DNA from 3 places in the Vibrio sp. R10-SG3-ISO3 genome. Region 2 is predicted to be linked to each of the others. Evidence: riboswitches for the same ligand, from Rfam matches in the RefSeq annotation. Region 2 holds a riboswitch; each other region holds the start of a gene.
The links. A riboswitch is a leader RNA that binds a small molecule or an ion and turns the genes downstream of it on or off. The one in region 2 is predicted to bind lysine.
Positions count from the first base shown of each region.

Region 1: another riboswitch for lysine. It lies ahead of lysC (lysine-sensitive aspartokinase 3); the one in region 2 lies ahead of AC6R1A_RS12455 (Na+/H+ antiporter NhaC family protein).
Region 3: another riboswitch for lysine. It lies ahead of AC6R1A_RS13645 (LysE family translocator); the one in region 2 lies ahead of AC6R1A_RS12455 (Na+/H+ antiporter NhaC family protein).

Region 1 covers NZ_JCBDHE010000059.1:95,123-105,987, forward strand. The annotation lists gene galU (UTP--glucose-1-phosphate uridylyltransferase GalU) at 1-791, shown strand, start outside; gene uvrA (excinuclease ABC subunit UvrA) at 985-3,807, shown strand; gene AC6R1A_RS17895 (PglL family O-oligosaccharyltransferase) at 3,902-5,665, shown strand; gene AC6R1A_RS17900 (pyridoxal-phosphate-dependent aminotransferase family protein) at 5,770-6,888, opposite strand; lysine riboswitch at 7,117-7,294, shown strand; gene lysC (lysine-sensitive aspartokinase 3) at 7,381-8,733, shown strand; gene pmbA (metalloprotease PmbA) at 8,812-10,155, opposite strand; gene yjgA (ribosome biogenesis factor YjgA) at 10,263-10,793, shown strand.
Region 2 covers NZ_JCBDHE010000044.1:8,207-19,071, forward strand. The annotation lists gene AC6R1A_RS12445 (inosine/guanosine kinase) at 1-1,237, shown strand, start outside; gene AC6R1A_RS12450 (H-NS family histone-like protein) at 1,289-1,696, opposite strand; lysine riboswitch at 2,319-2,500, shown strand; gene AC6R1A_RS12455 (Na+/H+ antiporter NhaC family protein) at 2,612-4,213, shown strand; His leader region at 4,413-4,548, shown strand; gene hisG (ATP phosphoribosyltransferase) at 4,598-5,494, shown strand; gene hisD (histidinol dehydrogenase) at 5,500-6,798, shown strand; gene hisC (histidinol-phosphate transaminase) at 6,802-7,875, shown strand; gene hisB (bifunctional histidinol-phosphatase/imidazoleglycerol-phosphate dehydratase HisB) at 7,935-9,008, shown strand; gene hisH (imidazole glycerol phosphate synthase subunit HisH) at 9,020-9,634, shown strand; gene hisA (1-(5-phosphoribosyl)-5-[(5-phosphoribosylamino)methylideneamino]imidazole-4-carboxamide isomerase) at 9,648-10,385, shown strand; gene hisF (imidazole glycerol phosphate synthase subunit HisF) at 10,367-10,865, shown strand, end outside.
Region 3 covers NZ_JCBDHE010000045.1:187,833-198,697, forward strand. The annotation lists gene yvcK (uridine diphosphate-N-acetylglucosamine-binding protein YvcK) at 1-218, shown strand, start outside; gene luxU (quorum-sensing phosphorelay protein LuxU) at 204-548, opposite strand; gene luxO (quorum-sensing sigma-54 dependent transcriptional regulator LuxO) at 548-1,927, opposite strand; gene uvrB (excinuclease ABC subunit UvrB) at 2,179-4,209, opposite strand; tRNA gene AC6R1A_RS13635 (tRNA-Asn) at 4,754-4,829, shown strand; gene AC6R1A_RS13640 (polysaccharide lyase 6 family protein) at 5,085-6,653, opposite strand; lysine riboswitch at 7,355-7,551, shown strand; gene AC6R1A_RS13645 (LysE family translocator) at 7,639-8,271, shown strand; gene purF (amidophosphoribosyltransferase) at 8,779-10,293, opposite strand; gene AC6R1A_RS13655 (CvpA family protein) at 10,329-10,820, opposite strand.

The sequences.
Region 1 (10,865 bases), on a different contig from region 2:
TGCCAGTGGTGAACAAACCACTGATCGAATACGGTGTCGAAGAGGCGATTCAAGCGGGCATGAACGGCATGTGCATCGTGACAGGCCGTGGCAAGCACTCCATCATGGATCACTTTGATAAGAACTATGAGCTTGAGCACCAAATCAGCGGCACCAACAAAGAAGAGTTGCTGGTCGATATTCGTGACATCATCGACAGTGCTAACTTCACCTACATTCGCCAGCGTGAAATGAAAGGCCTTGGCCACGCGATCCTCACCGGGCGTGAGCTGGTTGGCGATGAGCCATTTGCCGTTGTTCTCGCGGATGACTTGTGTGTTAATGAGCAAGAAGGCGTACTGGCACAAATGGTCGCGCTATTTAAGCAGTTCCGCTGCTCAATTGTTGCTGTACAGGAAGTGCCAGAAGATGAAACCCACAAATACGGTGTTATCTCTGGTGAAATGATCAAAGACGACATCTTCCGCGTTGACGACATGGTAGAGAAACCAGAAAAAGGCACAGCGCCAAGCAACCTTGCCATCATCGGCCGCTATATTCTCACTCCAGACATCTTTGAGTTGATCGAAAATACTGAGCCAGGCAAAGGTGGCGAAATCCAAATCACCGATGCGCTGCTCAAACAAGCCAAAGCAGGCTGCGTACTGGCCTACAAATTCAAAGGCAAACGCTTTGACTGTGGTAGCGTCGAAGGTTACATCGAGGCGACCAACTACTGCTTCGAAAACCTCTACCTAAAAGACACCAAAACCTCTGAGTTAGGTAAACAAGCCACAACCAAAGAGAGCTAATCTCTCTAGATTCAGTGCGAGTAGGCCTCCCCTACTCGCCCTTTTTTTTCCCTCCCTACCATAAACTCAAAACTAGGAACTAGGAACTAGGAACTAGCACCTCCAAACACTGTTCTTCCATCCAGTATTTTATTTGCACATTGCTCACACTATGTAATACTTGTGCCACTATTTTTTGCCCTGAGTGATAACAATGGATCAGATAGAAGTCCGCGGTGCGCGCACCCATAACTTAAAAAATATCAACCTCACCATCCCACGCGATAAGCTGATTGTCATCACTGGCCTATCCGGTTCAGGTAAATCCTCTCTGGCGTTCGATACGCTTTATGCCGAAGGGCAACGACGCTACGTAGAATCACTCTCGGCGTACGCACGTCAATTTTTGTCCTTGATGGAAAAGCCCGACGTCGACCACATTGAAGGTCTCTCTCCTGCCATTTCCATCGAGCAGAAATCCACCTCACACAACCCTCGTTCAACCGTCGGCACCATCACTGAGGTCTACGATTACTTGCGTCTGCTCTACGCACGTGTGGGTGAGCCGCGCTGCCCTGACCATCATGTTCCACTCGCCGCGCAAACCATCTCACAGATGGTCGATAAAGTGTTGGCGATGCCAGAAGGGACAAAACTGATGCTGCTGGCGCCGATTGTCAAAGAGCGTAAGGGCGAGCACGTCAAAACGCTGGAAACCTTGGCAGCGCAGGGGTTTATCCGCGCCCGTATTGATGGGGAAACCTGCGATTTATCCGATCCCCCAACGCTAGAACTGCACAAGAAACACACCATCGAGGTTGTGGTCGATCGCTTTAAAGTGAGAGCCGACTTGCAGCAGCGCTTAGCCGAATCGTTTGAAACCACCCTAGAGCTGTCGGGCGGGATTGCAGTGGTCGCGCCGATGGAGGGCAATGACGAGGAGATCGTGTTCTCTGCTAACTTTGCTTGTCCGCATTGTGGCTACAGCATGCAAGAGCTTGAACCGCGCTTGTTCTCGTTCAACAACCCAGCCGGCGCCTGTCATACCTGTGATGGCCTTGGCGTTCAGCAATACTTTGACCCTGCACGCGTGATTTTGGATGAGTCACTCAGTTTGGCAGAGGGTGCTATCCGCGGTTGGGATCAGAAAAACTACTACTATTTCCAAATGCTGACGTCGCTCGCCAACCATTATCAGTTTGACCTGAACGCACCCTTTAAGTCTCTGCCAAAGAAAATTCGCGATGTGATTCTCACCGGCTCTGGCAGAACGGAAGTGGAGTTTAACTACATCAATGATCGCGGGGATATTCGCGTTAAACGTCATCCGTTTGAAGGTATTCTCAATACCTTGGAACGCCGCTATCGCGATACTGAATCTAACTCGGTACGCGAAGATTTGGCCAAGTACATTTCAACCAAAACCTGTAGCAGCTGTGACGGTAGCCGACTGCGCCTTGAAGCGCGCAATGTGTTCATTGGCGATACGACGCTGCCGGAAATTGTCGAACTCAGTATTGCCGATGCACAGACCTTCTTCCATGAATTGACTCTGGAAGGTCAGCGCGCACAAATTGCCGAGAAAGTGATGAAAGAGATCAACGACCGCTTGCAGTTTTTGGTCAATGTCGGTCTCAACTACCTCAACCTATCCCGCAGCGCCGAGACACTCTCCGGTGGTGAAGCGCAACGGATCCGCCTTGCCAGTCAAATTGGTGCCGGTTTAGTTGGCGTGATGTATGTACTGGATGAGCCTTCGATTGGTCTTCATCAGCGTGATAACGAGCGCCTGCTCAAGACGTTGACTCACCTGCGCGATCTTGGCAACACCGTGCTCGTCGTGGAGCACGATGAAGACGCCATCCGTATGGCGGATCACGTGATTGATATCGGTCCGGGCGCGGGCGTTCATGGCGGCAATGTAGTGGCAGAAGGCACCATGGAAGAGATCATTGCCAATCCGAACTCTCTCACGGGCCAATACCTCAGCGGTCAAAAGCAGATCCGAGTTCCAACGGAGCGCACGCCTAAGGATCCGAAAAAAGTCGTGCAGCTCATTGGCGCGACGGGCAACAACCTCAAAGATGTCACGCTGGAGATCCCTGTTGGGCTGTTTAGTTGCATCACCGGGGTGTCTGGCTCAGGCAAATCGACCTTAATCAACGATACGTTCTTTAAAATTGCCCACACCGAGCTCAATGGTGCGACGACCGCCACACCCGCGCCGTATAAAACCATCAAAGGGCTACAACATTTTGACAAGGTGATCGACATCGATCAAAGCCCGATTGGTCGCACTCCGCGCTCAAATCCAGCGACCTACACCGGTATTTTTACACCCATTCGTGAGCTGTTTGCTGGCACACAGGAGTCACGCTCTCGTGGTTACAAACCGGGCCGGTTCAGTTTCAACGTGCGCGGCGGGCGTTGTGAAGCTTGCCAAGGTGATGGTGTGATCAAGGTGGAAATGCACTTCTTGCCAGATGTGTATGTCCCTTGTGACGTCTGTAAAGGCAAACGCTACAACCGCGAAACCTTAGAAGTGCGCTACAAAGGCAAAACCATTGACGAAGTGTTAGAGATGACGGTCGAAGACGCACGAACCTTCTTCGATCCAGTTCCTGTGATTGCTCGCAAGTTGCAAACCTTGATGGATGTGGGCTTGTCTTACATTCGCCTAGGTCAAGCGGCCACGACCCTCTCCGGGGGGGAAGCGCAGCGCGTTAAATTGGCGCGTGAGCTCTCTAAGCGCGATACCGGCAAAACACTTTACATTCTCGATGAGCCGACCACAGGTTTGCACTTCCACGATATCGAGCAGCTGTTGGCCGTGTTGCACCGCCTGCGTGATCACGGCAATACCGTTGTGGTGATTGAGCACAACCTCGATGTGATTAAAACTGCAGACTGGATCGTCGATTTGGGGCCAGAAGGGGGGCAAGGCGGCGGTGAAATTATTGCAAGCGGAACACCGGAAGATGTGGCCTTAGTCGAAGGCTCACACACAGCGCGCTTCCTTAAGCCTATGTTAAAGTAAGCAATAGTAGTAAAAGTGAATAAAAAAATAGTAAAGTAAACGGGCTGGCGTGCTTCTTAGTGCCAGCCCGTTTTATTTGCTGGAAAGGAACACTATGGCAACCACCCACGTGGCAGGCACGCAGCTTCAAGCACGCACACAAGCTCGCCCTCTAACGAAACCTTTCTTGGCTATGATTGGCCTAGTCTACCTTGTCGCGATGCATTTCTTCATGCCGAACCCAGGCGGTTCAGGCTTGGCCCTTGCCTTTAACCCACCCACTTGGCTGCTGAGCTCAGTCGCCATCGCTCTTGGGCTTTATCAAGTTGGGACACGTGGCCAAATTCGTTACAACAAATTGACCATAGGTCTGTTTCTTTGTTGTGTGATCATGACCGTGCCCGTGCTCTATCCGCACTCTGAGCTGTCGTTGTCGGTCGCGCGATTAAGCGGATTGTGGGCCGGTTTTTTGCTGTTTGCCGTGCTGCAACAATTTCGTTTTAGTAACCCTCAGCGTCAAAGGCTGTTGTGGTTTGTGGTTATCGCCGTGTTCATTGAGGCCTTGTTTGGCTGGGTACAGTACCTAGTACTCGAACCCGGCAATCCCTTTGGCTATAACACCGACGCCAATCGTCCTTACGGCATTTTTCAGCAACCAAACGTCATGGCGAGCTTCTTAGCCACAGGGCTTGCGCTGTCTGGCTATTTTCTGACCCGTCAACCCATTAAATATCAAAGAAAAGTCAGCCATGTGGCGCTACTCTATCTGGTACCGGCCATCGTGCTGCCCCTACTGGTAGTGCTCGCCTCTCGGACGGGTTGGCTCAGTGCGCTACTGGTCGTCGTGCTGCTGATCCCTTATTTGATGCGCTTTGCCACCAAAAAACGCACCGTCGGTTGGCTCGTCTCTGTGCTTATTGGCGTCACCATTGGCTTAGGGACCACGTTAATCGGTGAGAACAACACCCTAGCAGAGCGAAAGGTGAATCTAGAAGGGCCCAGACAATACACCTTCCCTCAGACGCTCGATATGCTGATTGAAAAGCCATTTACTGGCTATGGTTACGGACGTTTTGAAGCTGAATACTTGGTCTATACGGCGCGTCAACATCAGCTCAACGCCAGTTACCCGCCTGGGCTTGCATCAATGGATCACCCACACAACGAAACCTTATATTGGGGCGTAGAGGGGGGTGTGCTGCCGATTTTGGCTATGTTGATCGCGGCCATTTTGGTGCTGTATCGTATCTACGCAGCGAAGAATGGCACACGTTTGGCGATTTTCTCGCTCTTTATCCCCATCGTGCTCCACACCCAATTAGAATATCCGTTTTATCACTCAGCGATTCATTGGCTAACCTTTATCTTATTGATTTACTGGGTCGACCAACGTAAGCGCGCCTACCGATACGCGCGATTGAGCATCGTATCGCAGACCGGGCTGCGCGTAGCAAGTTTGGTCTTGCCGCTGGTGACGTCGTTTTACATGGTCACCACGTTGCACACCAACTACATATTGACGCAGTTTGAGCTCTCCAAACCAAAAGATCCAGATATCCTTAACCGAGTCAGTAACCCGATTGTCTGGCAGGAGCGTTTTGACTGGGACATCTACAGCACCTATCTCAATATTGGCCTGCACCAGCAAAACCCTGAATTTATTCAACCGTACGTGGATTGGTCGCTGGGCGTGATTACCCACAAACCAAGACCGGCATTCTACAACAACTTAATTCTGGCCTACCAAGGTTTGAATGACAGTGAAAAGGCGGAACAAATCCGAGCCGAAGCGCAATTCCTGTTTCCTCGGCGCGATTTCTCAGACGTGCAATACGTGCCACCGACTACCGACGCACTGCTTCGTACAGACGAAGAATAAAAAGAAAACAAAAAGTAGATAAGAAAAGGCTCTCCGAACTGGAGAGCCATCTGCAATCATTAACAGGGCAAATTATTCGCCGAGCGACTCTAATCCGAGCGACTCTATCCGAGCGACTCTTTAAGCGCTTGTAAACAGAGTGCGACGTTCTCCTCCCGCGCACCATAGCCCATTAGGCCAATCCGCCACGCCTTGCCCGCCAATGCGCCAAGCCCGGCACCAATTTCCAGATTGTACGTATCAAGGAGGTGACTGCGTATTTGGGCTTCATCAATCCCCTCAGGAACATAAATCGCATTCAGTTGCGGCAAGCGTGCGGACTCTTCCACCACAAACTCAAAGCCGAGCGCCAATAAGCCGGTCTTGAGCTTGTTGTGCATCTGCTGATGGCGACGCCACGCGTTTTCTAACCCTTCATTTTTGAGCATCAGCAAAGCTTCATGCAGTGCATAGAGACTGTTGACGGGCGCTGTGTGGTGGTAACTACGCTTGCCCTCTCCACTCCAGTAACCGAGTACCAAACTTTGGTCTAAAAACCAACTTTGCACCGGGGTTTGACGGGCGGTGATTTTCTCAATCGCTGCACTGGAGAAGGTCACAGGAGAGAGGCCCGGCGTACAAGAGAGGCACTTTTGACTGCCCGAGTAGACCGCATCAAGTTGCCACTCATCGACTTTGAGTGGCACGCCACCCAATGACGTCACCGCATCGACGATCGACAACACATTGAACTCTTTAGCAAGCGCGCCCAGCGTCTTCGCATCACTGCATGCCCCTGTCGACGTTTCTGCATGGACAAACGCGAGGAGCTTGGTATCAGGATGCGCCTGCAACGCATCACGAACTTTCTCTACCGAGACCGGCGTTCCCCAGTCATCATCGACCAGCACCGCTTCACCGCCGCAGCGCACCACGTTTTCTCGCATGCGCTCGCCAAACACGCCATTGCGGCAGACGATGACTTTGTCCCCCGGCTCAATCAAGTTAACAAAGCAGGTCTCCATACCTGCACTGCCTGGTGCCGAGACAGCAATCGTAAACTCATTGTTGGTCTGAAAGGCGTATTTAAGCAGCTGCTTGAGTTCGTCCATCATCTGGATAAAAAGCGGGTCAAGGTGGCCCACCGTCGGGCGGCTCAAAGCTTGCAGTACCTGTGGGGAAATATCGGATGGACCAGGGCCCATCAAAATACGGCGAGGGGGGATAAAACTTTGGTAAGTCATTGGCAACTCCTTTTGAATCATGAGGGTGTTCTTGTTGTTATCTCTTCACCATAATCGAATTCATCCAGCGCAGCAATGCGCAAAAAGTCGACAGGTCATACCAGTCTCACAAACCGAACCTATCGTCTTTAACCCGTAAATTTCGCATTGACATTAAGAGGATAAACACGTTCAATGCGAAAGCGGTGGCAAGACAATTCGTCACCCTGTTGTACAAACAATTATGCTTTTTGCAGAAGAGGAGCACTACCCAGGTAGGCATGTTGTGGAGCCACAATTCCAAAACAACATTCTGAGGGGGAGTAGTGCCGAGGTAGGCTTATATTGTGGTTTAAGTCTGTCGGTTGACTTGGGTTGAGTCCCATCAACTGTCATCAGCGCTGTCTGGTGATGAGCTTCTGAGGTCGTACTCCATACCTACCTCTACTCTCGCTCATCCTCACCTCACGCAAAGGAAAGACTCAATATTCAGGAAGTTGTGGGAGAAATGCCGTGAGCAATTTTAACGTTGCTAAATTTGGTGGGACAAGTGTTGCAAACTTTGAAGCGATGAGCCGTTGTGCGGCGGTCGTTGAGAACAATCCAGAGACAAAACTGGTGGTCAGCAGTGCCTGTTCAGGGGTAACAAATCTATTGGTCGCGCTGGCGAACGGCGTACAAGATCAGCAGCAACGCAGCGATATTCTGACTCAGCTCGCTGAGATTCATGATGCGATTCTTAATCAACTCAATGATCCAACCCATGCGGCGAGTGAAGTGTACAGTCTGCTTGATACGGTCACCAGTCTTGCGGAAGCGGCCTCGATTCAAGCCAGCAATAAGTTGACTGATCACCTTGTTGCGTGTGGTGAACTGATGTCGACCCACATTTTAACCCAACTAATGATTGAGCGCGGCATCAACGCGGTACGCTTTGATATTCGTGATGTACTGCGCACTGACAGCCACTTTGGCCGCGCAGAACCGGATCTTGCCGCCATTCGAGAGCTTGCCAGTGACACCTTGCTGCCACTGTGCCGCGAGCACGTTGTGGTGACACAGGGCTTTATTGGTTCCGATGAAGAAGGCAACACCACTACCCTTGGCCGTGGTGGCAGTGATTACAGTGCGGCTTTGATTGCCGAGGCAGTGCAAGCCTCTGGCTTAGAAATTTGGACTGATGTACCGGGAATCTACACCACAGACCCGCGTATTGCCCCGAATGCGGCACCGATTGCAGAAATTAGCTTCAGCGAAGCGTCAGAGATGGCGAATTTTGGCGCCAAGATCCTGCACCCTTCGACCCTAGTCCCTGCTCTGCGCCATGATATTCCGGTGTTTGTCGGTTCCTCTAAAGCGCCAGAGCAAGGCGGTACTTGGATTCGTCATCAAGTGGAAAGCTCACCGCTGTTTCGCGCCCTAGCCCTACGTAACAACCAAACCATGGTGACGCTGCGCAGCGCGAAAATGTTCCATGCTTACGGCTTTCTAGCCAAAGTGTTTGAGATCTTGGCCAAGCATAAGGTCTCGGTCGATTTGATCACCACCTCTGAAATCAGTGTCTCATTAACGCTTGATCAAACAGGTACCTCTGGCGGTGCGCCATCGTTACCTCAAGCTGCGCGTGAAGAGCTTGAAGAGCTGTGCAGCGTGAAAGTGGAACACAACCTCTCCGTCGTCGCCTTGATTGGTAACAACATGAGCGAGAGCAAAGGCTATGCAAAACAAGTATTTGGTACACTTGAAGACTTTAACTTACGAATGATTTGTTACGGAGCTAGCCAGCACAACCTCTGTTTCTTACTGCGTGAATCAGAAGCCAAACAAGCGATTCAGAAGTTGCATGTCGAGCTGTTTGAGCGCTAACAGCACTATAAATACACATCAGCGACGAAGCACTCTCGTGTTTCGTCGCTGAAGCATTGCTACGTCAAATAGTGAGGCTTATTCGCCCGCCACTTTCATTGACTCAAGCAAGATAGAACCGGTTTGAATCTGCGAACGGGTTTCCACATCACTGCCGACAGCCACTATTTGGTTGAACATCTGCTTGAGATTACCTGCGATGGTCACCTCCGAGACGGGGAATTGGATTTGACCATTCTCAACCCAAAAACCGGCTGCGCCGCGCGAGTAATCGCCCGTCACGATATTCACGCCCTGCCCCATCACTTCTGTAACCAAAAAGCCGGTGCCCAGCGCCTTAAGCATTTGATCAAAATCTTGCCCTGTGGATTGCACGTACCAGTTGTGGATGCCACCCGCATGACCGGTTGGCATCATCGACATTTTACGCGCCGCATAGCTGGTCAATAGGTAAGTGGATAACACGCCGTCAGTGATTATTTGTCTATCTTGCGTAGCAACGCCTTCGCTATCAAACGGGCTTGACGCCAGACCACGCAACACATGGGGACGCTCGTCGACTTGGAACCAGCTGGGTAGAATTTGCTGACCAAGATGATCAAGAAGAAACGAGGATTTGCGGTACAAGTTGCCACCACTGATCGCCATCACAAGGTGACCGAGTAGACCCGTTGCGACATCCGCCGCAAACATGATCGGGTACTGACCGGTTTTGAGCTTCTGCGCGTCTAAACGACTGACGGTTTTCTCCGCTGCGCTCAGGCCCACGGATTTCGGCGTCCACAGGTCGTCTTTGTGACGCGACACTGTGTAGCTGTAGTCACGTTCCATTTCACCGTTTTGGCCTTGACCAATCACACAGCAACTGATGCTATGGCGACTTGAGGCATAACTCGCCAGTAAGCCGTGGCTGTTGCCGTACACTTTGACGCCATAGTGGCTATCGTAGCTGGCGCCATCACTTTGCTTGATCTTATCGCTGTAGCTGAGCGCTTCTTGCTCCGCTTCAATCGCCATTTTTGCCGCGTAGTCAGGGTCAGGCGTATCGGGGTGAAACAGATCCAAATCAGGAATATCTTTGACCATCAGTTCAGCCGGTGCTGGGCCTGCGTACGGATCTTCTGATGTGTATTGAGCGATATCAAGTGCCGCCAATACCGTTTGTTGAATCGCTTTTTCGCTTAAGTCTGACGTTGAGGCGCTGCCTTTACGCTGATTGCTATAGACGGTAATACCGAGTGCACCGTCACTGTTGAACTCCACATTTTCGACCTCACACATGCGAGTCGATACGCTTAAACCTGTGGTTTTACTGATGGCAACTTCCGCGGCATCCGCTTTTTCACCCGCCATCTCTAACGCTTTCGCGACGGCAGCTTCAAGCTCGATACGCTGCTGTGCCACTTGCTTTTTTACGTCCATATTCTCTTCATCAGTCGTTGCTTTGTCGCTAGGATAACAAGAATTTCGCTTTCTCCCCATGATTCTTGTTAAAATAGAGAAATAGACGTTCAAATGAAGGTATGAAAATGGCTCGCAAAAATCAAAAAGCGCCATGGGAACCAGAAGAAGAGATCATCTGGGTAAGTAAATCCGAGTTGAAGCGTGACATGGAAGAGCTGCAGAAACTGGGTGAAGAGCTCGTTAACCTCAAGCCCTCTGTGTTGGAAAAATTTCCACTCAGCGAAGACTTGGCCGATGCGATTCGCGATGCGCAACGTTTTAAAAACGAAGCGCGCCGTCGTCAGTTGCAGTTTATCGGAAAATTGATGCGTCACGAAGACCCAGAGCCAATTCAAGCGGCGCTGGATAAAGTCCGTAACAAGCACTCTCAAACCACGGCGCTGCTGCACAAATTAGAGCAATTGCGTGACCGTGTGGTGGAAGAGGGCGACAGCGCCATTGAAGAGGTATTGACGCTGTATCCGGATGCGGACCGTCAGCGTTTACGTCAGCTTGCTCGTCAGGCGAACAAAGAAAAGCAAGCCAACAAGCCAGCTAAAGCGTATCGAGAGATTTTCCAGATCCTCAAAGCATTGAGCAGTGAAGAGCCACAATAACACGCTCTTACTCAGTGATGATTGAAGCGGATAAGTGCACACTTATCCGCTTTTTTTTATCTCTGCTTTCTA
Region 2 (10,865 bases):
TCAAGCGCAGGACAGCAAGAAAATGTCCCGCACCCACATTATTGGTATCGACCAAACCTTAGTGGATATTGAAGCCAAAGTGTGTAGCACGCTCATCGAAAAATACCAGTTAAGTAAGGGACACTCACTGGTGATTGATGATGCGACGGCCGAAGCGTTATACGACGAACTTAAGCGCGATGATTTGATCACCAATGAATACGCGGGTGGCACGATTGGCAATACCTTGCACAACTATTCTGTGTTGGCGGATGACCGTTCGACGCTGCTTGGTGTCATGAGTCAGGACATCAAGATCGGCAGTTACGGTTATCGTTATTTGTGCAATACCTCCAGTCGAATGGATTTGAATTATCTGCAAGGTGTCGACGGCGCGATTGGACGCTGCTTCGCGCTGATCACCGAAGACGGGGAGCGCACTTTTGCCATTAGTGAAGGGCAGATGAACCAGCTTAAACCAGAGAGCATTCCAGAAAAAATCTTTAAAAATGCTTCTGCACTGGTGCTGACTGCGTATTTGGTGCGCTGCAAAGCGGGCGATCCGATGCCAGAAGCGACCATGCGCGCTATTGAGTACGCGAAAAAGCACGATGTACCGGTCGTTCTCACGTTAGGGACTAAGTTTGTCATCCAAGATGACCCGCAGTTTTGGCAGCAATTTTTGCGCGATCATGTCACCGTTGTAGCGATGAATGAAGATGAGGCGCATGCGCTCACTGGGGAGAGCGACCCGCTTGCGGCATCAGACAAAGCCTTGGAGTGGGTCGATTTGGTGCTGTGTACTGCTGGGCCACTTGGCTTGTTTATGGCCGGTTATACCGAAGACGCGGCCAAACGTGAAACGTCATTGCCTTTGTTGCCAGGTAGTATTGCGGAATTCAATCGTTATGAATTTAGCCGCCCTGCATTAAAAGATAATTGCGATCAAGCGATCAAAGTATATTCCCATATTTCACCATACATGGGTGGTCCGGAGAAAATTAAAAACACCAATGGCGCCGGTGATGCGGCATTGTCTGCGTTATTGCACGATATGGCCGCGAATAAATACCACAAAGAAAATGTGCCCAACTCGAGTAAACACGCGCATGCGTTTTTAACTTACTCTTCCTTTTCACAAGTATGTAAGTATTCCAACCGTGCCAGTTATGAGGTATTGGTTCAGCACTCTCCACGTCTTTCGAAAGGTTTACCAGAGCGAGAAGATAGCTTGGAAGAAGCCTACTGGGAACGATAAACGAAAAAAGCGCCGAAAGGCGCTTTTTTTTGAACTAACTTACATCGAAAGTTAGATCAGGAACTCTTCTAGGCTCTTGCCTGCATCCAATTGCTGTTGAATAGCAGATGGGGTGCGACCCTGACCTGTCCAAGTTTTAGTTTCTCCGCTTGCATCCACGTATTTATATTTTGGTGGACGAGGTGCACGTTTCGATTTTGTTTTGGTTTTTGTTTCACCAGCAAGCGCAGAGTAAAGGGCATCAATATCGATACCTTCTTTAGAAATTTGCTCAGCAATGGCAGCCAGTTTGGCTTCTTGCTCTGCCGCTGCTGCACGCTGCGCTTCTTCCTCTTCTTTACGCTCAGTAAAGACTGTCGTTAATTTGCTTAGGGCGTCTTCCAGTTGCTCAAGAGTCAGTTCACGTGCTGCTGCACGAAGACTACGAATATTTAATAGTGTTTTTGTTAGTTCAGACATAACATCTCTCATTGTTATCTTATTTAAGAGTATTTCTTAAATACTAATCCTGATATTTAAACATTACAATCCATTCTTAGCAGAATGCGATAAATTTATTGTTACTGTCAGCCAAATTTACCTTTCTTTACTTTATTGGAGCGATCATTCGGCTAAGTCTTGTTTTGACGCTCAGATTTAATAATAGAGTTTCATATCTATTATTAAACGTTTCTTATCCTGATGGTACTGTTTAGATAAAAGTCGCCGAAATCAGCATGAGAACGAATTTGCCTAATAGTTGGCATTATAATGTCGATATAGTTCAAATGAACCACCTCAATACGTTTTCTTTTACGATTTCGATCACAGCACATATTTCGACTTGGAGAAAGTGCTATCTATTTGGCATTGCAGTCAACACCGAGTTTTTAATGTCCCGGGCGTTGAACGTCAGCACAGTGTGAATTGTCATCAAATTGAGAGTTGGCTTCCTGTTTGTACCATCGCTAAGCAATAAAAGTGACAACAAAACGAGCCAAATTGTTGAAATGCAGTTTTAGATGGGTACAATGGCGCCACCTAATGCATGACTACAGTAAAACCTTTGTTAATTTGATGTTTCATTGGTTGATTATTTTGGTTGTGCGGTAGAGGAGCGGAATAAAATATTAGCGTTTGTTGGGGTGATGCCAATGAGCATGCGTGAAAGGTTATCTCGCCGAAGTGGGCTTCCATATCAAAGGAGTTCGCTGGGGTTAGTCTCGAAAGGGCTAACACTGCCATAGTCTATAATGTGTAAAACTATGGAGCGCTACTGTAGGGTTGGGTGAAGTGTCTACTTCCCTGTCGCTAAGTTCAACATTATCAACGGCCTCGTGCGGTTGACTAATCTGCAGTAGATCTCTAACCATTTATTACTGGTTTTTGAAGATCATGAATTTAATTGATTTTGCCTCATCTCCTTTATCTCTTTTGCCACCACTCGTGGCGTTGAGTCTTGCGATCATTACGCGTCGCGTTCTTGTGTCTCTCGGTGTGGGTATCGTTTTAGGTGCCGTATTGCTTAACGACTATTCGTTTTCGAGTGCGTCGGGTTATCTTGCGTCAACCGTATCGGGCGTTTTCGTAGAAGACGGTGGCCTCAATACTTGGAACATGAGTATTGTCGGCTTCTTGCTTTTGCTCGGTATGATGACAGCACTGCTGACGCTCTCAGGCGGCACTCGCGCGTTCGCTGAATGGGCGCAGTCTCGTGTGAAAAGTAAACGCGGTTCAAAACTGCTTGCTGCGTTTTTGGGCGTGTTCATTTTTGTCGATGATTACTTTAACAGCTTGGCGGTGGGCGCGATTTCTCGCCCAGTCACGGACCGTTTTTACGTCTCTCGCTCTAAGCTGGCTTATATTCTCGATTCGACCGCTGCCCCTATGTGTGTCTTGATGCCCGCATCAAGCTGGGGTGCCTACATTATGACCATCATTGGTGGCATCTTAGTGTCTCATGGCATCACAGAGTATTCCGCGTTGGGCGCTTACGTGCGTTTGATTCCGATGAACTTCTATGCGGTATTTGCGCTGTTGATGGTGTTTGCTGTGGCTTGGTTTGGTCTCGACATCGGTAAGATGCGCAGCCATGAAATTGCGGCGTCTCAAGGCCGTGGTTTTGACAAAGATGCAGAGAACGACACCAAAGAAGCGCACGAGCTCAATGAAGAGCTGGATATTCGTGAAAGCGAAGGCGGACGCGTCCTTGATTTGGTTTTGCCTATTGTGCTGTTAATCATTGCAACGGTCGCGGCCATGCTTTACACCGGTGGTCAAGCGCTCAAAGCGGATGGCGAAGCGTTTAATCTGCTGGGCGCTTTTGAAAATACCGATGTGGGTTTGTCTTTGATCTACGGTGGTATTGTGGGTTTGGCAACCGCGCTGTTTACGGTGGTTAAGCAACGCATTGCGACCATCGAAATTGCTCGTACACTGTGGATTGGTGCGCGCTCAATGTTTGGTGCGATCCTCATTCTAGTCTTCGCGTGGACCATTGGTAGCGTGATTGGTGACATGAACACGGGTAAATACCTGTCAACGCTGGCGCAAGGTAGCATCAACCCGCATTGGTTGCCGGTTATCCTGTTCTTGCTCTCGGGTCTAATGGCGTTCTCAACCGGTACCTCTTGGGGGACATTCGGTATCATGTTGCCGATTGCGGGTGATATGGCTGGGGCGACAGATATTGCCTTGATGTTGCCAATGCTGAGTGCGGTGCTCGCCGGTTCGGTCTTTGGTGATCACTGCTCACCGATTTCGGATACCACGATCTTGTCTTCGACGGGTGCTCGTTGTAATCATATTGATCACGTCTCGACTCAGTTACCTTATGCGTTATCTGTAGCAGCGATCTCTTGTGTCGGCTTTATCACTCTCGGTATGACAGCGTCGGTCGGTCTCTCATTTGCGGTCGCCAGCGTGGCGTTTGTGGCCGTGTGCGCGGTGCTTTCAATGATGTCTAAGTCGAAGCTAGCGAGCTGTGCGACGTCCTAAAACGATAGACAGTTCGTATCTAACTGACAGATTCTATTGATTATTTTAAGGAGGCTTTGGCCTCCTTTCTTATTTGTATTAGACAAATAAGAAAAAGTTGAAATTAAAGGTTGAAAAGATCCCTGAGCTTGGTTAGTGTGGGTATCAACCAAGCGAGCTAAGAGAGCTTTTTCAGTATGCGCAATTTTGTAATGAACATTCATCATCACCATCACCCAATCTAGTCTTTCGGGAGATGTGCGCATACCCGGGAGATAGGAAACTCCCGGAGGTAAAAATCGCAAATATAATGATTTATGACCCTCGGGAGACAAACCTTCCGAGGGTTTTTTAGTTTTTAAGTCTAAAGTTTTGAAAGATTTCGAACACAGGGATACAAGAGTCATGCAAACACAACGCCTAAGAATCGCCATTCAGAAAAAAGGTCGTCTAAGTAAAGAGAGCCAAGCACTGCTGAAAAAGTGCGGTGTGAAATTTAACGTCATGGGTGAAAAGCTGGTGGTTCACTCAGAGAACATGCCAATCGATTTGCTGCTTGTGCGTGACGACGATATCCCAGGTTTGATCATGGACGGTGTGGTTGATCTTGGTTTCATTGGCGAAAACGAATTGGAAGAAGTCCGCCTAGACCGCAAAGCATTGGGTGAGCCTAGTGAGTTTGTGACATTGCGCCGTCTCGATTTTGGTGGCTGCCGCCTCTCTATTGCGATCGATAAGGATGAAGAGTACAACGGCCCGCAAGATTTGGCCGGTAAGCGTATCGCTACCACCTATCCACAATTGTTAAAAGCCTACATGGATGAGCAAGGCGTACCGTTCTCAACCTGTATGCTGACCGGTTCTGTTGAAGTCGCGCCACGTGCTGGCCTTGCTGATGCCATCGCCGACCTAGTGTCTACCGGCGCTACTTTAGAAGCGAACGGCTTAAAAGAAGCGGAAGTCATCTTCCAATCAAAAGCGACCCTTATTCAGCGCAAAGGTGAGTTCGCACAAGATAAAACCAAACTGATTGATAAGCTATTGACTCGTATGCAAGGCGTTCAGCAAGCGAAAGAGTCGAAATACATCATGCTGCACGCCCCAGCAGACAAACTTGAGCAGATCAAATCGCTCCTTCCTGGCGCAGAAGATCCAACCGTTTTGCCGCTCTCTGCTGATAAACAAAAAGTGGCCGTTCACCTTGTGAGTACCGAAAACTTGTTCTGGGAAACCATGGAACAACTCAAAGAGCTTGGTGCTAGCTCAATCCTAGTACTGCCAATTGAGAAAATGATGGAGTAAGGGCGATGAGAACAGTTGTTTGGCAATCATTGAGTGAATCTCAGCAAGACTCCATTTTAGAGCGCCCTGCCATTACCGAAGGGGCGAATATTACCGCTGCGGTGTCTGAGGTTATCGCACAAGTAAAAACGCAAGGCGATGCTGCTCTATTGGCGTTGACGGAAAAGTATGATCGCGTCAAACCAGAGTCGATTCGAGTCTCAACTCAAGAGATTGAGGCGGCGTCAGAGCGCTTAAGCGAAACCATGAAGCAAGCGCTTGAGCAAGCGTACGCCAATATCGCTAAGTTTCACAAAGCCCAAAAGCCACAGCCTATTAAAGTTGAAACGCAACCTGGTGTTGTGTGTGAACAAGTGACTCGAGCGATTCAGAAAGTCGGTCTTTACATTCCAGGTGGCAGTGCGCCACTGCCATCGACCGTATTAATGCTCGGCGTACCGGCTAAGATTGCGGGTTGTCGTAAAGTGGTACTCTGCTCACCACCGCCGATCGCAGATGAAATCCTCTACGTGGCGAAGCTGTGTGGTATCGATGAAGTTTACAATGTTGGTGGTGGTCAAGCGATTGCTGCGATGGCTTACGGAACAGAAACCGTGGCGAAAGTGGACAAGATTTTCGGCCCTGGTAATGCGTACGTCACAGAAGCTAAGCGCCAAGTGAGCAACGATTTTCGCGGTGCCGCGATCGACATGCCAGCGGGCCCTTCTGAGGTGTTAGTGATCGCTGATGAGACCGCCGACCCAGATTTCATTGCTGCGGATCTCTTGAGCCAAGCTGAGCACGGCCCAGACTCACAAGTGGTGCTGGTCACGCCATCGCCAGTGATTGCCGATCAAGTGACGGATGCCGTTCAGCGTCAGCTCAAAGTACTGTCTCGCGCTTCTATTGCAGAAAAAGCACTGGCGTCGAGTTTGATCATCATTTCTGATTCCATCACTCAGGCGGTTTCTATTTCGAACTACTATGGCCCAGAGCACTTGATCGTACAGACCAAGAACCCACGTGAACTGCTTCCTCTTCTTGATAACGCTGGATCGATTTTCCTTGGTGATTGGTCTCCTGAGTCAGCGGGCGACTATGCGTCGGGCACCAACCACGTTCTGCCTACCTATGGTTACACTCGCACCTATTCAAGTCTAGGATTGGCGGATTTCTCCAAGCGTATGACGGTGCAAGAGCTCTCAGAGGAAGGGATTAAAAATCTTGCGCCGACCGTCGTGACCATGGCGGAAGCAGAAGGACTGGATGCGCACAAACGCGCCGTTACCATTCGTGTAGAAAAATTGGCTCAGAAGCAAGGGTAAGAGATGGAAAAGCTAGCACGCAAACAAGTTCAGCAATTGACCCCTTACCTGTCAGCACGTCGTATTGGCGGCAGTGGCGATGTGTGGCTCAATGCCAACGAGTCGCCGTTCAACAATGAGTATAAGATGGATTTCGCCCGCCTGAATCGCTACAGTGAGTGCCAACCTACTGAGTTGATTAACGCTTACGCCGCTTACGCGGGGGTGAAACCTGAACAAACGCTGACCTCGCGCGGTGCGGATGAGGGTATTGAGCTTCTGATTCGCGCATTTTGTGAGCCGGGCGAAGACGCCATTTTATATTGTCCACCTACCTACGGAATGTACGCTATTTCAGCGGAAACCATTGGTGTGGAGAAAAAAGTGGTGCCGTTGACTCAAGATTGGCAACTGGATCTCAGCGCCATTGAAGCCAACTTAGACAAGGTAAAACTGGTCTTTGTTTGCAGCCCTAACAATCCAACCGGTAATTTGGTTAAGCGTGAAGACATCGTCCGACTGCTTGAGATGACCCAAGACCGCGCTATTGTTGTGATGGATGAAGCTTACATCGATTTTTGTCCAGAAGCATCGACGGTCGATTTACTGGCTCAGTCCCCCAATTTGGCTATTTTGCGCACTTTGTCCAAGGCGTTTGCCCTTGCCGGTCTGCGCTGTGGCTTTACCTTGGCGAATGAGGCGTTGATCAACGTCTTGCTGAAAGTGATCGCGCCATACCCAGTGCCTGTGCCAGTGGCGGAAATTGCCACCCAAGCTCTCTCAGAGGCAGGGCTTGCTAGAGCCAAGTTCCAAGTGCTTGACCTCAATGCCAATCGCGCGTATTTGCAAGCGGGCCTGTCGACCATTGCTGGTTTAACGGTGTTCGAGGGGTGGGGCAACTATCTGTTGGTGAAATTCCCCGATGGTGATGCACTGTTTAAAGCGGCGTGGGACACTGGCATTATTTTGCGCAATTCGCCGATTGAGGATTGCGTTCGCATCAGTATTGGTAGTCGAGATGAGTGCGAGAAGACACTCGGTTTTATCCGTAACTACTATTTATCCGCAACTACTACAGCGCGTGATGACACGCAATAAAGAAACAAATGGGCGCTGGCTGTGGCGGGCGCCTTTAAGATTGAGATAAGGAAGTTCGAGTGAGCACACAACAAAAAATTCTTTTCATTGACCGAGACGGCACCTTAATCGTCGAGCCGCCGGTTGATTTTCAAGTCGATCGTTTAGACAAACTCAAGCTAGAGCCGTATGTGATCCCAAGTTTGCTTGCGCTGCAAGACGCAGGGTATCGCTTGGTGATGGTCACAAACCAAGATGGCCTAGGCACAGACAGCTATCCGCAAGCGGATTTCGATGCGCCGCACGACATGATGATGGAAATCTTCTCCTCTCAGGGTGTGAAGTTTGATGATGTATTGATTTGTCCTCACTTTGAAGAGGACAACTGTTCGTGCCGTAAACCGAAATTGGGTATGGTCAAAGAGTACCTTCAAGGCGGCAAAGTGGATTTCAAGCACTCTGTGGTCATTGGCGATCGCGCGACCGACCTTCAACTGGCGGAAAACATGGCGATTCGCGGCATCCAATACCACCCAGCAACCATGGGGTGGCCGAAAATCTTAAAAGAGCTCACCGTGAATGCTCGCGTTGCTGAAGTGGTGAGAACCACCAAAGAAACCGACATCAAAGTGAAGGTTAATCTCGATGAGCAAGGTGGCAACGCCATCAGCACTGGTCTTGGCTTTTTTGACCACATGCTAGACCAAATTGCGACGCACGGCGGCTTCCAAATGGTATGTCAGGTGGAAGGCGATCTGCACATCGACGATCACCACACCATTGAGGACACTGCACTGGCGTTGGGCCAAGCACTAAAAGAAGCGTTGGGCGATAAACGTGGGATTGGCCGCTTTGGTTTCAGCTTGCCGATGGATGAGTGTCTGGCGCAGTGCGCGTTGGATCTCTCTGGTCGACCTTACTTGAAGTTTGATGCCAAGTTTAGCCGCGATCAGGTCGGCGATTTATCCACTGAAATGGTGGTGCACTTCTTCCGCTCATTGACCGATACATTGGCGTGTACCTTGCACCTCTCTTCAGCCGGCGATAATGATCACCATATCATCGAAAGCTTGTTTAAGTCGTTTGGTCGCACTCTGCGTCAAGCTATTAAAGTGGAAGGCAATGAACTGCCGAGCAGTAAAGGCGTGTTGTAAGGAGAGAGACTATGACAAAGCAAAACGTCGTTATCATCGATACTGGCTGTGCCAACGTCTCATCGGTCAAGTTCGCTATTGAGCGCCTAGGTCAATCCGTGACGATTTCAAAAGATCCTGATGTGGTGCTCGCTGCGGATAAGCTGTTCTTACCCGGTGTTGGCACGGCAAGCGAAGCAATGAAAAACCTTGCTGAGCGTGATTTGATTGATTTGGTGAAACGGGTCGAAAAGCCACTGCTTGGTATCTGTTTAGGTATGCAACTGCTTGGCAAACTCTCCCAAGAGAAAGGCACGCAAGGCGAAAATGCGGTTGAGTGTCTCGGTCTTTGTGATGGCGAAGTACGCTTGATGGAGACGGGTGATCTTCCGCTCCCGCACATGGGGTGGAATACGGTATCGGCCACCCCAGATCACCCACTGTTTAAGGGGATTGAAGAGGGAGAGTATTTCTATTTCGTCCATAGCTTTGCGATGCCTGTCGGCGACTACACCATCGCTCAGTGTGAGTATGGCCAACCCTTTACCGCTGCGGTGCAAAGTGGCAATTACTACGGGGTGCAATTTCACCCAGAGCGCTCATCGAAAGCCGGCTCAAAACTGATTGAAAACTTTTTAGCATTATAGGGACATAACCTTCGTGATTATTCCAGCACTCGATTTAATAGAAGGTCAGGTCGTTCGTCTTTATCAGGGCGATTACGGCCAAGTGACCGAATACAAAGTGGATCCAGCTGAGCAGTTTAATCTGTATCACCAAGCTGGCGCCAACTGGCTGCACCTGGTGGATTTGACTGGTGCTAAAGATACCAGTGCGCGTCAGTTAGACCTGATTGCCAAACTGTTAGCCAGTACCCCTGCAAAAATTCAAATTGGCGGCGGCGTGCGCAGTGAGCAAGACGTTGTGGATTTACTTGAAGCCGGCGCTGAGCGCGTCGTGGTTGGTTCCACAGCGGTGAAGCAACCGGAACTGGTCAAAGGTTGGATGGAAAAATACGGTGCGGAGAGAATTGTCTTAGCGCTCGACATCAATATCGATGATCAAGGTGTACGCAAGGTGGCGATCTCCGGCTGGCAAGAAGATTCAGGCGTGACGATTGAAGCCTTAATTGACGATTATCTAACTGTCGGATTACAGCATGTTCTATGCACGGACATCTCACGTGATGGTACGTTGACGGGCTCTAACGTTGAGCTTTACGTCGACCTTTGCAAGCAGTACCCGCAAGTGCAATTTCAATCGTCAGGGGGCATTGGGTCGCTGGCTGACATCGAGGCGCTCAAAGGTAGCGGTGTGTCTGGCGTGATTGTTGGTCGTGCGTTACTCGATGGCAAATTTACTGCAGAGGAGGCGTTTGCATGTTGGCAAAGCGAATAATTCCCTGTCTCGACGTTCGAGATGGTCAGGTGGTGAAAGGGGTTCAGTTTCGCAACCATGAAATTATCGGTGACATTGTGCCCCTCGCGCAGCGTTACGCTGAGGAAGGCGCAGACGAATTAGTGTTTTACGATATTACCGCATCCAGTGATGGTCGCGTGGTCGACAAGAGCTGGGTGGCCCGCGTTGCTGAGGTCATTGACATTCCTTTTTGTGTGGCTGGTGGTATCAAATCGGCTGAAGATGCGGCGCGCATTCTCGAGTTCGGTGCTGATAAGGTGTCGATTAATTCGCCGGCCTTAGCCAATCCACAGCTGATTACCGATCTTGCGGATAAATTTGGTGTGCAGTGCATCGTGGTAGGCATTGACTCTTATTACGATAAAGAGACAGGCAAATACCAGGTGTACCAGTTCACTGGTGACGAACAACGTACCAAAGCGACACTGTGGGAAACACGCGACTGGGTACAAGAAGTTC
Region 3 (10,865 bases), on a different contig from region 2:
AGCATGGTCCTGCGGGGAAAATGTCCTTAAAGGAAAAGCTCGAATGGTGTGAACGCGCATGCCAAGGGCGTAGGATTGATGTGGTGCTCGGTGATACGCCTCACCCTGAGCTCAGCGAGTGGAACTGTGTGACGACGCCCCTTGCCTCACCCAATCGCGACTGGCGTCACGACCGAGTGAAATTGCAGCGCGCCATTGAACATTTAGTTGACCAATAACGAGTGGTAACTTTGCTTGGTCTCGTGCAACAGAGTAATCATGGCATGCTTTGATTGCTCTACGTCCAACTCCGCCCCGGTTTTGGCTTTGGTATCTATTTGCGTAGAGAGATGACACAGGGCATCGGCGCCAAAACTGGCGGCGCTACTTTTCAACGCGTGGCTGATCTCTTTAAGGTACTCTAACACGTCCGTTGCACCGTCATCGGAGAGATGCTCAATGTAACTGCTCAGTTCCCCTAAAAAGATGTCTAATAGCACGGGGACGTTCTCTTGGCCGATTTCATCGGCCAACTTATCGACTTTAGCCTGATTCAAAACAGGTTCCATTAGCTTTCCTTAGCGTTCCACGCTTGTAATTTTCGATAGAGCGTTGACGGGCTGACATCCAAATACCCTGCGGCTTTCGGGATATTGCCATCACATGCGGCGATCGCCTGCTCAATGGCGTTTTTCTCAGTCAACCATAACGGAAAAATCTCATGCACTGAAATCGTCTCCGGTTGCGGTAAAGAGACTCGGATTTCATTGGTCGCCGGTTGGTTTAGCGGCGGCGGCAACATGTCTAAGGTGATCTCGCGGCCATTATTAAGCACAACGACGTTCCGTAACACGTTTTGCAGCTGACGCACATTGCCCGGCCACTCATAACGTTTAAAACGTTCGACCACATCCGGTGCCAGACGAACAAAGTCTTTCCCTTCTTCATTGGACATGAAACCCAGCAGCGAGTAGGCAATCTCTATAATATCTTCGCCACGCTCACGCAGTGGCGGGAGATGCAATGGGATCACATACAGGCGATAGTACAAATCTTCCCGAAAACGCCCCTCTTCCACTTCTTTCCAAGGGTCGCGGTTAGTTGCACACACAAAACGCACGTCCACGCTTTTCATTTTAGACGACCCGACTTTCTGGAAAGTACCGGTCTGGATAAAACGCAGCAATTTGGTTTGCAAGTCTAGATCCATCTCGCACAGCTCGTCCAAAAAGAGTGTTCCTCCATCGGCCAGCTCTGCGGCGCCCTGCCTGTCGGTTGATGCGCCCGTAAACGCCCCTTTCACGTGGCCAAACAGCTCACTCTCAATCAAATCCTTAGGAATCGCCGCACAGTTGATCGCAATAAAGGGCTTATCGCCACGTTTACTGGTGGCATGAATAGCCTCGGCGCACACTTCTTTACCTGTGCCACTCTCACCAGTGATAAAAATACTCGCTTTACTGGTTGCGGCAGAGTCTATGGTGCGATAGACAGCTTGCATGGTTTGGCTACTGCCGATGAACCCTTGATAACTCTGATTTCCCGGGTTATCGGCTTCGTTTTTCAACTTAGTGGCTTTACGAATCGCGTTGTTCACGGTTACGCGCAGGCGATCAGCTTCACACGGCTTAATCATAAAGTCTTGCGCGCCAAGACGCATCGCTTCTACCGCGCTATCAATCGAGCCGTGGGCAGTCATAAAGATAACAGGGACATCCGGAACTTTCGCTTTCACCGCGGTTAATACGTCCATCCCCGTCATATCGGGAAGTCTTAAGTCGAGTAGGATGAGATCCGGTGTGCGAAAATTGAGGCTCTCAATCGCATCACGCCCAGTGCCGACGATATTGATGTCTATCCCCAGCGGCGTGAGATACGAGCGATAGAGCGCCGCAACGGACGCCGTATCTTCTACCATGAGTAGGTATTTGGATTTTTGAGTATTCATTGCCTAGCCGTCTATTTTTATTTTGCATTCGACTAAATGATTGCATTGCGCATTGCATTTTGCAAATTTATCACCTAAAAAGCACGTAATTGAATGAAAATCACGCTTTAAAAGTTGGCACGCTAGATGCAATAAATACTGTGACCCTCATGGGTCACCTAGCCAACTGACGTTGTTAGTGAACAAAGTATTCACAAGAATAGCCAATAGAACTGATTTCTGTTGGCTTTTTTTTGTCTTGTGATCTGGGATTAGCTGTTGGCAATAAATTGCTGCCTCAGCTTGTCAATTTGGTCACGCTTCTCAGCAGCAAGCTCAAATTCCAACTCTTGCGCATGACGATACATTTGCGCTTCGAGCTGACTGATCGCTTTCTCTAACTCTTGTGGGCTCATATTGCCATAGGATTGAGACAACTCGGCGACTTTGGACAAAGGCACGGCGTTTTGATTCTTCTGACGCTTCGACTTCGTGATATCACCTAGCTCCATAATATCTTTGATATTACGTTTTAATGCTTGTGGCTCTATGCCCATTTTCTCGTTGTAAGCTTGCTGTTTCTCGCGACGTCGATTCGTTTCGTCCATCGCTTTCTTCATCGACTTGGTGATGGTGTCCGCGTACAGAATCGCTCGACCCTCAATGTTTCGCGCCGCGCGGCCTATGGTCTGAATCAAGGAACGCTCTGAACGCAAGAAGCCTTCTTTATCGGCGTCTAAAATCGCTACGAGAGAGACCTCCGGCATATCGAGCCCTTCTCGCAAAAGGTTAATACCCACTAGGACGTCAAACTCGCCAAGTCTCAGATCGCGAATGATCTCGACCCGCTCCACCGTATCGATGTCTGAGTGTAAATAACGCACTTTAACGTCATGCTCGCTCAAGTACTCAGTGAGATCCTCCGCCATTCGCTTGGTCAGCGTCGTGACTAACACACGTTCATCTTTCGCCGCTCGAATACGAATTTCTGACAGTAAATCATCCACCTGAGTCGCCACGGGGCGCACTTCAAGTTGTGGGTCAAGCAAACCCGTCGGCCTAACGACCTGATCGGCGATCTCCCCATCCGATTTCTCTAGCTCATAATTACCTGGCGTCGCTGAAACAAAAATGGTTTGCGGTGCCAATGATTCAAACTCTTCAAACTTCAATGGACGATTATCGAGCGCCGAAGGCAGACGAAAACCAAACTCCACTAAGGTCTCTTTTCGTGAGCGATCCCCTTTGAACATCGCGCCGATTTGCGGAACTGTAACGTGCGATTCATCAATCACCAACAAGCCATCGTGCGGTAGATAGTCAAACAAGGTCGGCGGCGGCTCTCCCTCATTTCGACCACTGAGGTAGCGGGAGTAGTTTTCAATCCCCGAGCAAAAACCCAGCTCGTTCATCATCTCTATATCAAACTGAGTACGCTGGGAGATCCTCTGCTCTTCAAGCAATTTGTTGTTTTCCAGCAACGTTTTCTTACGCCCTTCCAACTCTACCTTGATTTTTTCTATCGCATCTAAAATACGATCTCGAGGGGTAACGTAGTGCGTTTTGGGATAAATGGTAAATCGCGGTAGGTCTCGCTGTTTCACCACACCCGTGAGCGGGTCAAACACGCTGATGCAATCTATCTCATCATCAAACATCTCAATCCGTACCGCATCTTGATCCGATTCAGCCGGGAAGATGTCGATCACCTCTCCACGCACTCGAAATTGGCCGCGCTCGAACGCAACGTCGTTGCGGCTGTATTGCAATTCGGCCAAACGACGTAGGATGTCACGTTGGTCCATCACATCGCCGCGACGGATGTGCAACATCATTTGCAAATAGGATTCAGGATCGCCCAAACCATAGATCGCAGACACCGACGCGACGATGATGGCATCTTTACGCTCAAGTAGCGCTTTGGTGGCCGACAGGCGCATTTGCTCTATGTGCGAGTTAACCGAGGCGTCCTTTTCAATAAAGGTGTCGGTGGTGGGTACGTAGGCTTCAGGCTGATAGTAGTCGTAGTAAGAGACGAAATACTCAACAGCATTATTAGGGAAAAACGACTTCATCTCTCCGTACAGCTGCGCAGCCAGTGTTTTATTCGGTGCAAGTAGAATGGCTGGCCTTTGTGCTTGAGCAATCACATTAGCCAGTGTGAACGTCTTGCCAGAGCCCGTAACACCGAGCAGTGTTTGATGGGCAAGCCCTGCATCAAGGCCCTCGAGTAACTGCTTGATCGCGGTTGGCTGATCCCCTGATGGCTGATAGTCTGAGACCAGATCAAATACTTTATTCATACGCATGTACACCGTGAGACAATTTCGTCTATTTTGGCTGTATAGATATACAGACTCAATAGGCGAGAGAAAAATAAATTACCGATTTTTCTTATCTGTAGAATTTACTCTAGATCATGATATTCATTCCTGTTAATATTCCTCCCCCTAAAGGAAATCTACTCCTAAAACTCCTCTCTTTTACTCCACAGCTTACTCACATTTCAAGCTAATTTGTTACATTCTCTTTTTGTTATACACAGGCTAAGATCTCGCTGTTTCTCAGGCATTTTCTCGATTATCATCTGATAGAACAAGGTGTTGTAACCCAAACTCTTCACGTTACAAATTAGAGTAAAGGCATTAATTTTGACGGAAATATTACTTGATCAGATCTCATACACACACTTATCCACAATTTTGGTGGATAAGTAAATAGAGCCCAAATGCCGCAAGGGCTACAGAAAAGTAAAGCTTTTTTTATGATTAATTTTTGCGTTTTTACGCAGAATGAAACTTGACAGATTTTCTGGTACTGCTAATATTCCGCTCGCTTTAGAGCAATTCCCCCTTAGTTCAGTTGGTAGAACGGCGGACTGTTAATCCGTATGTCGCAGGTTCGAGTCCCGCAGGGGGAGCCAAATTCAAGAAAGCCCAGCTTAGAAATAAGTTGGGCTTTTTTACGTTCAGAGCGTTGTGAACAGTGAATATGTCACAGCCGGATGGCCGGCCCGTTCGAGTCCCGCAGGGGAGCCAAATTCAAAAAAGCCCAGCTTAAAATAAGTTGGGCTTTTTTACGTTCAGATCTTTGTGAATGGTGAATATGTCACAGCCGGATGGCCGGCCCGTTCAGAGAATAGATGGCTGAACGAACCAAATTAAATTATGGAAATCGATTAGTTGATAACGATAGTTGAACCAACCATTTCTTCATTTAGTACTGTTAGGTTAGACGCACCTACTGTACCCACCGCTTTCAATAGACCTTGCTCGTCACGCTCCATTGCTGGTGCGTCTGTAGTAATACCCTCAGGCAATTGGTCTAAGCCTTCGATTTGACCATAGAAGATATTGTTCACAAACTTAGAACCAACCATCTGGAATTTTTCGCCTTCAAATTGTCGGAATGCGTTTGTACCATCTTCAGTTGCGATAGACAGGTTGTTTTCAAATAGCGTATTAACAGCTGGGAAGATTGTTTCAACACGTTCATCGTTGGTTAAGCTCACACGGTGAATCGCATTACTCGCAAAGATGCCTTGTGTATTGTTTACTAGCGTGTTGTTCTTAACAACAACGTCTTTTGGTGTCCACTGCTTTTGCAGTGTTTTACCGTCTGTTGAATCTTTACTTAGCACTTCGCCATTCGCTACATCGATGATGCCTGTGTTCAGCACAAGAGCACCACGGTAAGTACCTTTACCTAATGTACCTTCGATATAGTTGTTTTCAATTATGTGGTTCTCATCATAGATACGGATACCGCCTGAGTTAGCCGTGTTACCCGGTAAGATCACGTTGTTTGTCACAACATTATTATGGCCATGACGCAAAGAAATCATCGAAGTACTGTTTTTGATTGTGTTGCCATCAAAAGTGATGCCGCTCGCCTTCACTGAGATAAGCTCGATCTCGCCAGAGCCGTTTTTACCGACATAACCACTGATATTGTCGAAGTAGTTATTGCGGATAATACTTTGTGAATCAAACAGTGAGTTGTGGCTGTCACCCACGCGGATCGCTTGTCTGTCGTTGCGGTTGGTTCTCACCATTTTCGGGTTTGAGTTTTCGATCAGCTCCATATCTAAAGCCGTCAGGTCTTTAAAGATGTTACCTTCGATCAGAGTTTTCTCTAACTTGTCTGATGTTGCCACAACAAGCATCGCGCCGCGCTTGTACTTACCTTCAAAAGTATTGTTGGTAATCTTGTTATTTTCGCCGCCAACCGTGATCCAACGGATGTTAGGGTATTTTCCTTTCTCATCCGCTACGTATTCGTAGTCGTTGAACTTGTAGATAACAGAGTTATTTAAGGTGTTGTTTTTACCAAAGATACCAAACACGCCCATGATGTTTGCATCATGACTTTCAGTGCTTAGCGTTGCGCCACCTTCAGTGAAGACTAAGCTCTCAATTAGGTTATTGTCACCCTTAATCAAGAACTGAGTTGAACCGTTAAAAATGGCAGTTCCAGGCTCTTGAGCGACAATCTTGACGTTGTCCGCTGATAACGTCACACGACCTAAATCGGCATAGCGACCTGGTTTGATGCTAATCACATCGCCATCTTGCGCGTTGTTGATGCTCTCGCGTAGCTCCAGTACCTCTTGTGCAGAAGCAACAGCAACACCTTGATCAACCATAACTGCTGTCGGTTGGGTAACTTGTTCTGTGCTTGCGTGGCTCGTTGTCGCGCTTGCGAATAGTAATGAACCTAAAATAAATGCAATTGGTGACTTTTTCATTAGTATCTCTTTCGTAGGGTATTTGAGTATGAGGCAAGGTTAGCAACACACAAGAGGGCGAGAAAACTGATTCGCCCTTGGAATGTGGTCTGAATCGCGTCGGCTTTGTTAAACTGTGGATAAGTTCAAACAATTTAATAATACAAATAGACCATGCTATTTAATGGTTGTAAAGGGTCTTGGTTCAGGTCAATAGCTCTCTTAAATTTTATTTTAACTTATTGTTTTTAAATTCTTTTATCTGAGATTACCTTAACTCTTAGTAGAATTTTCAAACTAGAGCATATGAGAGACCCTGCAAATTAAGGATAATTTGTAATATTAGTGCACTTGCCATAACGAAATATTGATCGAGATTTTGGGAAAGATACAGAGCATGAATGAGTTGGTAATTCTTTCTGCTAGCTGGAACACTGCTAATTTAGGTTATTACGGATAACTTTTCGTACCCCAAAACGTCAAAGACCACCGTTGTCAGCGATGGTCTGTCTGCGCGGAATTGGACATAATCTTCCACCTGCGATCTACATTGTTAGATTCTCTATATGCAGAATTCGCCGCAAAGTATGCAGAATCTCGTTCGGCCCGAATTGATTTTCCCAGAGCTCCGTTGGGAGGTTTAAGCGACGCAAAAAATATTTGCAATCATTCTACCTTATAGTTTATCTTCATTTGCAAAGCTGTATTGGCGAAAATCAGTGCAGCAATGTAGAGGCGCATTACCTATCAGTAGCTCAGTTTAGGTTGACAACCATTGACCCTGAGTGAAAGGAGTCAATGCCGAAGTGCCACGGGCGTCACCCCGTAGTGCTGGGGTTGTATCGAATAGGTACAGCACTGCCATAGTAAACTCGTTAGGATGACAAAAACACGTTTTCTATGGAGCGCTACAGATGGATGGTGAGCCAGTTTATATGTGTCCCCCCAAAGCTTTGCATCCTGCATCGCTGTTCTAGTAGCCTCCATAATATATATTGAGGTAAGAATGTCTGATTTTAACTTTTGGTTATTGTTTCTAACCACCGCTTTTGCTCTAAATGTCGCTCCGGGGCCTGATCTGCTGTACATCCTGACGAAGACAATTAGCAATGGAAAAAAGGTAGGCTTAGCATCGGCTATTGGTGTATGTACCGGAGCGCTTTTCCATGTGTTTGCTGCTTCCATTGGCTTATCTGCTATTTTAGTCTCTTCTGCACTAGCATTTAGCATTGTTAAGTATGTTGGTGCGGCTTATCTGATATATCTTGCTTATCAGTCATTTAGATCATCTGGATTTGAGTTAAATGCCGATGGCTCAAATCAGAGCAAAGAAACAGCATTTGAAGCATTTAAGCAAGGGGTACTAATCGACATTCTAAACCCTAAAGTAGCTATTTTCTTTATGGCGTTTCTACCACAGTTTGTTCGTGAAGACGCAGGCTCTGTATCATTCCAGTTGTTCTATCTCGGGTTACTTGTTATTGCGGTTGCTATCGTTGTGGAAGCTGCATATGTTCTTGCGGCAGACAAGATTTCTGAACGAGTTAGAAGCAGTAAAAAACTCAGCATCTGGTTAGATCGTGCTGTCGGAACAATGTTTGCTGGTCTGGGTGTAAAGTTAGCAGTATCAACAAACTAAAAATATCTACTCAAGGAGAATGAGCGTGTACCGCAATAGTGAATTAGACATTTACATGATGCGCGTTTCCTTCTAGTTCAGAGCAAACAGGCCACCGCTACAAACGGTGGCCTTTTACGTTTTTGGGTACGAAGGAGTTCCTGAAAGCAACACTATGGGATGCTACTCCAATAAACTTCTGTCCGGTTGTGAATTTGCATAACAACTCAGGTGATATTTTCTGGGTAAGGGCATCGTTTTTGATTGGAAATGGGAGATTCCGTGCAGCGCTGTTCTGGTGTCTGCCATAACTTCACGTATCACAAACTCCGCAGCGTAACTCGTTGCTGAGTAATAGCAATAAGGCGGTTTGGGGCAGAAATGAGATAACGCGTGTTCAGCTAATTACGGCTTTAAACCCAAAAAGTAATCGCACGTTATTGTCATCTGACAGCAGCCGGATGGCGCAATAAAAAATGGTCATCCGTTGGATGACCATTAAATACGTTTACGTAGAGGGCGTGGAGGTTACGCACCTTCGTTATGCAACTCTAGGTTAGCAAGCTCTTGCTGAATCTCTCGTTGCGTTTTTGCATCATCGCTGCGCAAAGACTCAAGAAAGTCTAAGTACTGCTGATTGATGTCGCCGGTTACGTATTCACCGCTAAATACCGACGTTTCGAACTGAGAGATGTCTGTGTTGCCTAGGCCAACGGCGTCCGTAAGGTCTTCCAACGTCTGGAAAATGAGCTCATCGGCACCAATTTGCTTACAGATCGCTTCGTTGTCTCGGCCATGGGCGATAAGCTCATTGGCGCTTGGCATGTCAATGCCGTACACGTTCGGGAAGCGAATCTCTGGCGCAGCAGAGACCATGTACACTTTCTTCGCACCTGAATCGCGGGCCATTTCGATGATCTGCTCTGACGTAGTACCACGTACGATAGAATCATCAACCAACAAGACATTCTTGTCTTTAAACTCTGAACGAATCGCGTTGAGTTTACGACGTACTGACTTCTTACGCTGCTGCTGACCCGGCATGATGAACGTGCGGCCAACATAGCGGTTTTTCACAAAACCTTGGCGGTAAGGCTTTTCAATCGCTTGAGCGATTTGTAGAGCGATGTCACACGAGGTCTCTGGAATCGGGATAACCACATCAATGTCCAAATCAGCAAATTCGTCACGGATTCGGTCGCCCAGTTTCTTACCCATCTCTACACGTGCGCTGTAAACCGAAATCTTATCGATAAAGGAGTCGGGACGTGCAAAGTAAACAAATTCGAAAATACATGGGTTGAGTCGAGGGTTGTCCGCACACTGCTTAGTATGCAGTTGACCATCAAACGTCGCATAGATTGCTTCACCTGGCGCGACATCGCGCATAAAGTCAAAACCGACCGCATCTAGGGCTACTGATTCAGAGGCAACCATGTACTCGGTGCGACCTTCAACCTCGCGTTTACCTAAACACAGTGGGCGAATGCCGTTAGGATCGCGGAACGCAATCATGCCGTGACCGATGATCATAGCCGTCACCGCGTAAGCACCACGAATCGCGCGATGCACATTGGTGACAGCACGGAACACATCTTCAGAGGTAACGTTACCTTTGACAGTATCAATCTCATGAGCCAACACGTTAAGCAACACTTCTGAATCAGAGGTGGTGTTGATGTGACGACGATCTTTCTCGAACAACTTTTCGCGAATTTCGTGTGCGTTTGTGAGGTTACCGTTGTGAGCTAGTGTGATACCAAATGGTGAGTTCACGTAGAAAGGTTGCGCTTCAGACGCGCTTGAGCTTCCTGCTGTTGGGTAGCGAACATGGCCGATACCCACTGTACCTTGAAGTCTTTGCATGTGTTTGGCTTCAAACACATCCTTTACTAAACCGTTCGCCTTTCTAAGACGAAAACGATTGCTATCTATGGTACAAATACCCGCGGCATCTTGGCCACGATGCTGCAATACCGTCAATGCGTCATAGATAGACTGGTTTACAGGCGTTGTGCCCACGATTCCAACAATACCACACATGTCTTAACCCTCGATTTTCGACAATGGCTGGAGCGCTATAACGCCCCAGATAAGAAACTAGATGTTGCTTGTAGGTGTTCAAAAAAAGGTGCGATGATGCGGCTGAATTCCGGTACCAACTGCGACCCTTTCCACCACTGTGAGTCTGGAAACGACGTAAACGCATCCATGAAGAATAGTGCCGCTGACACTATAAGAACACCTCGTAAACCGCCAAACACGATACCAAGGACTCTATCCGTTCCAGACAAACCTGTCTTCTGCACTAATTGAGCAATCACATAATTGACGATAGCACCGACAATCAGAGTTGCAATAAACAGAGCAGCGATCGCGGATCCGTTTCGGATCATGTCATCTTCGATATTGGTGAAATACATCGCCAATTTCGCGTAGTACTGACTGGCAATAAAAAAGGCGCCAAACCAGATAACAAGAGACAGTGCTTCTTTCGCGAAGCCACGAATTAAACTGATCAGCGCTGAGAGGCCGATCACACTTAAAATGACAATATCTAACCAGTTCATGTTGTTCTACATCTTAAGTTGGCGCGCATTTTAACAGAAAAAACG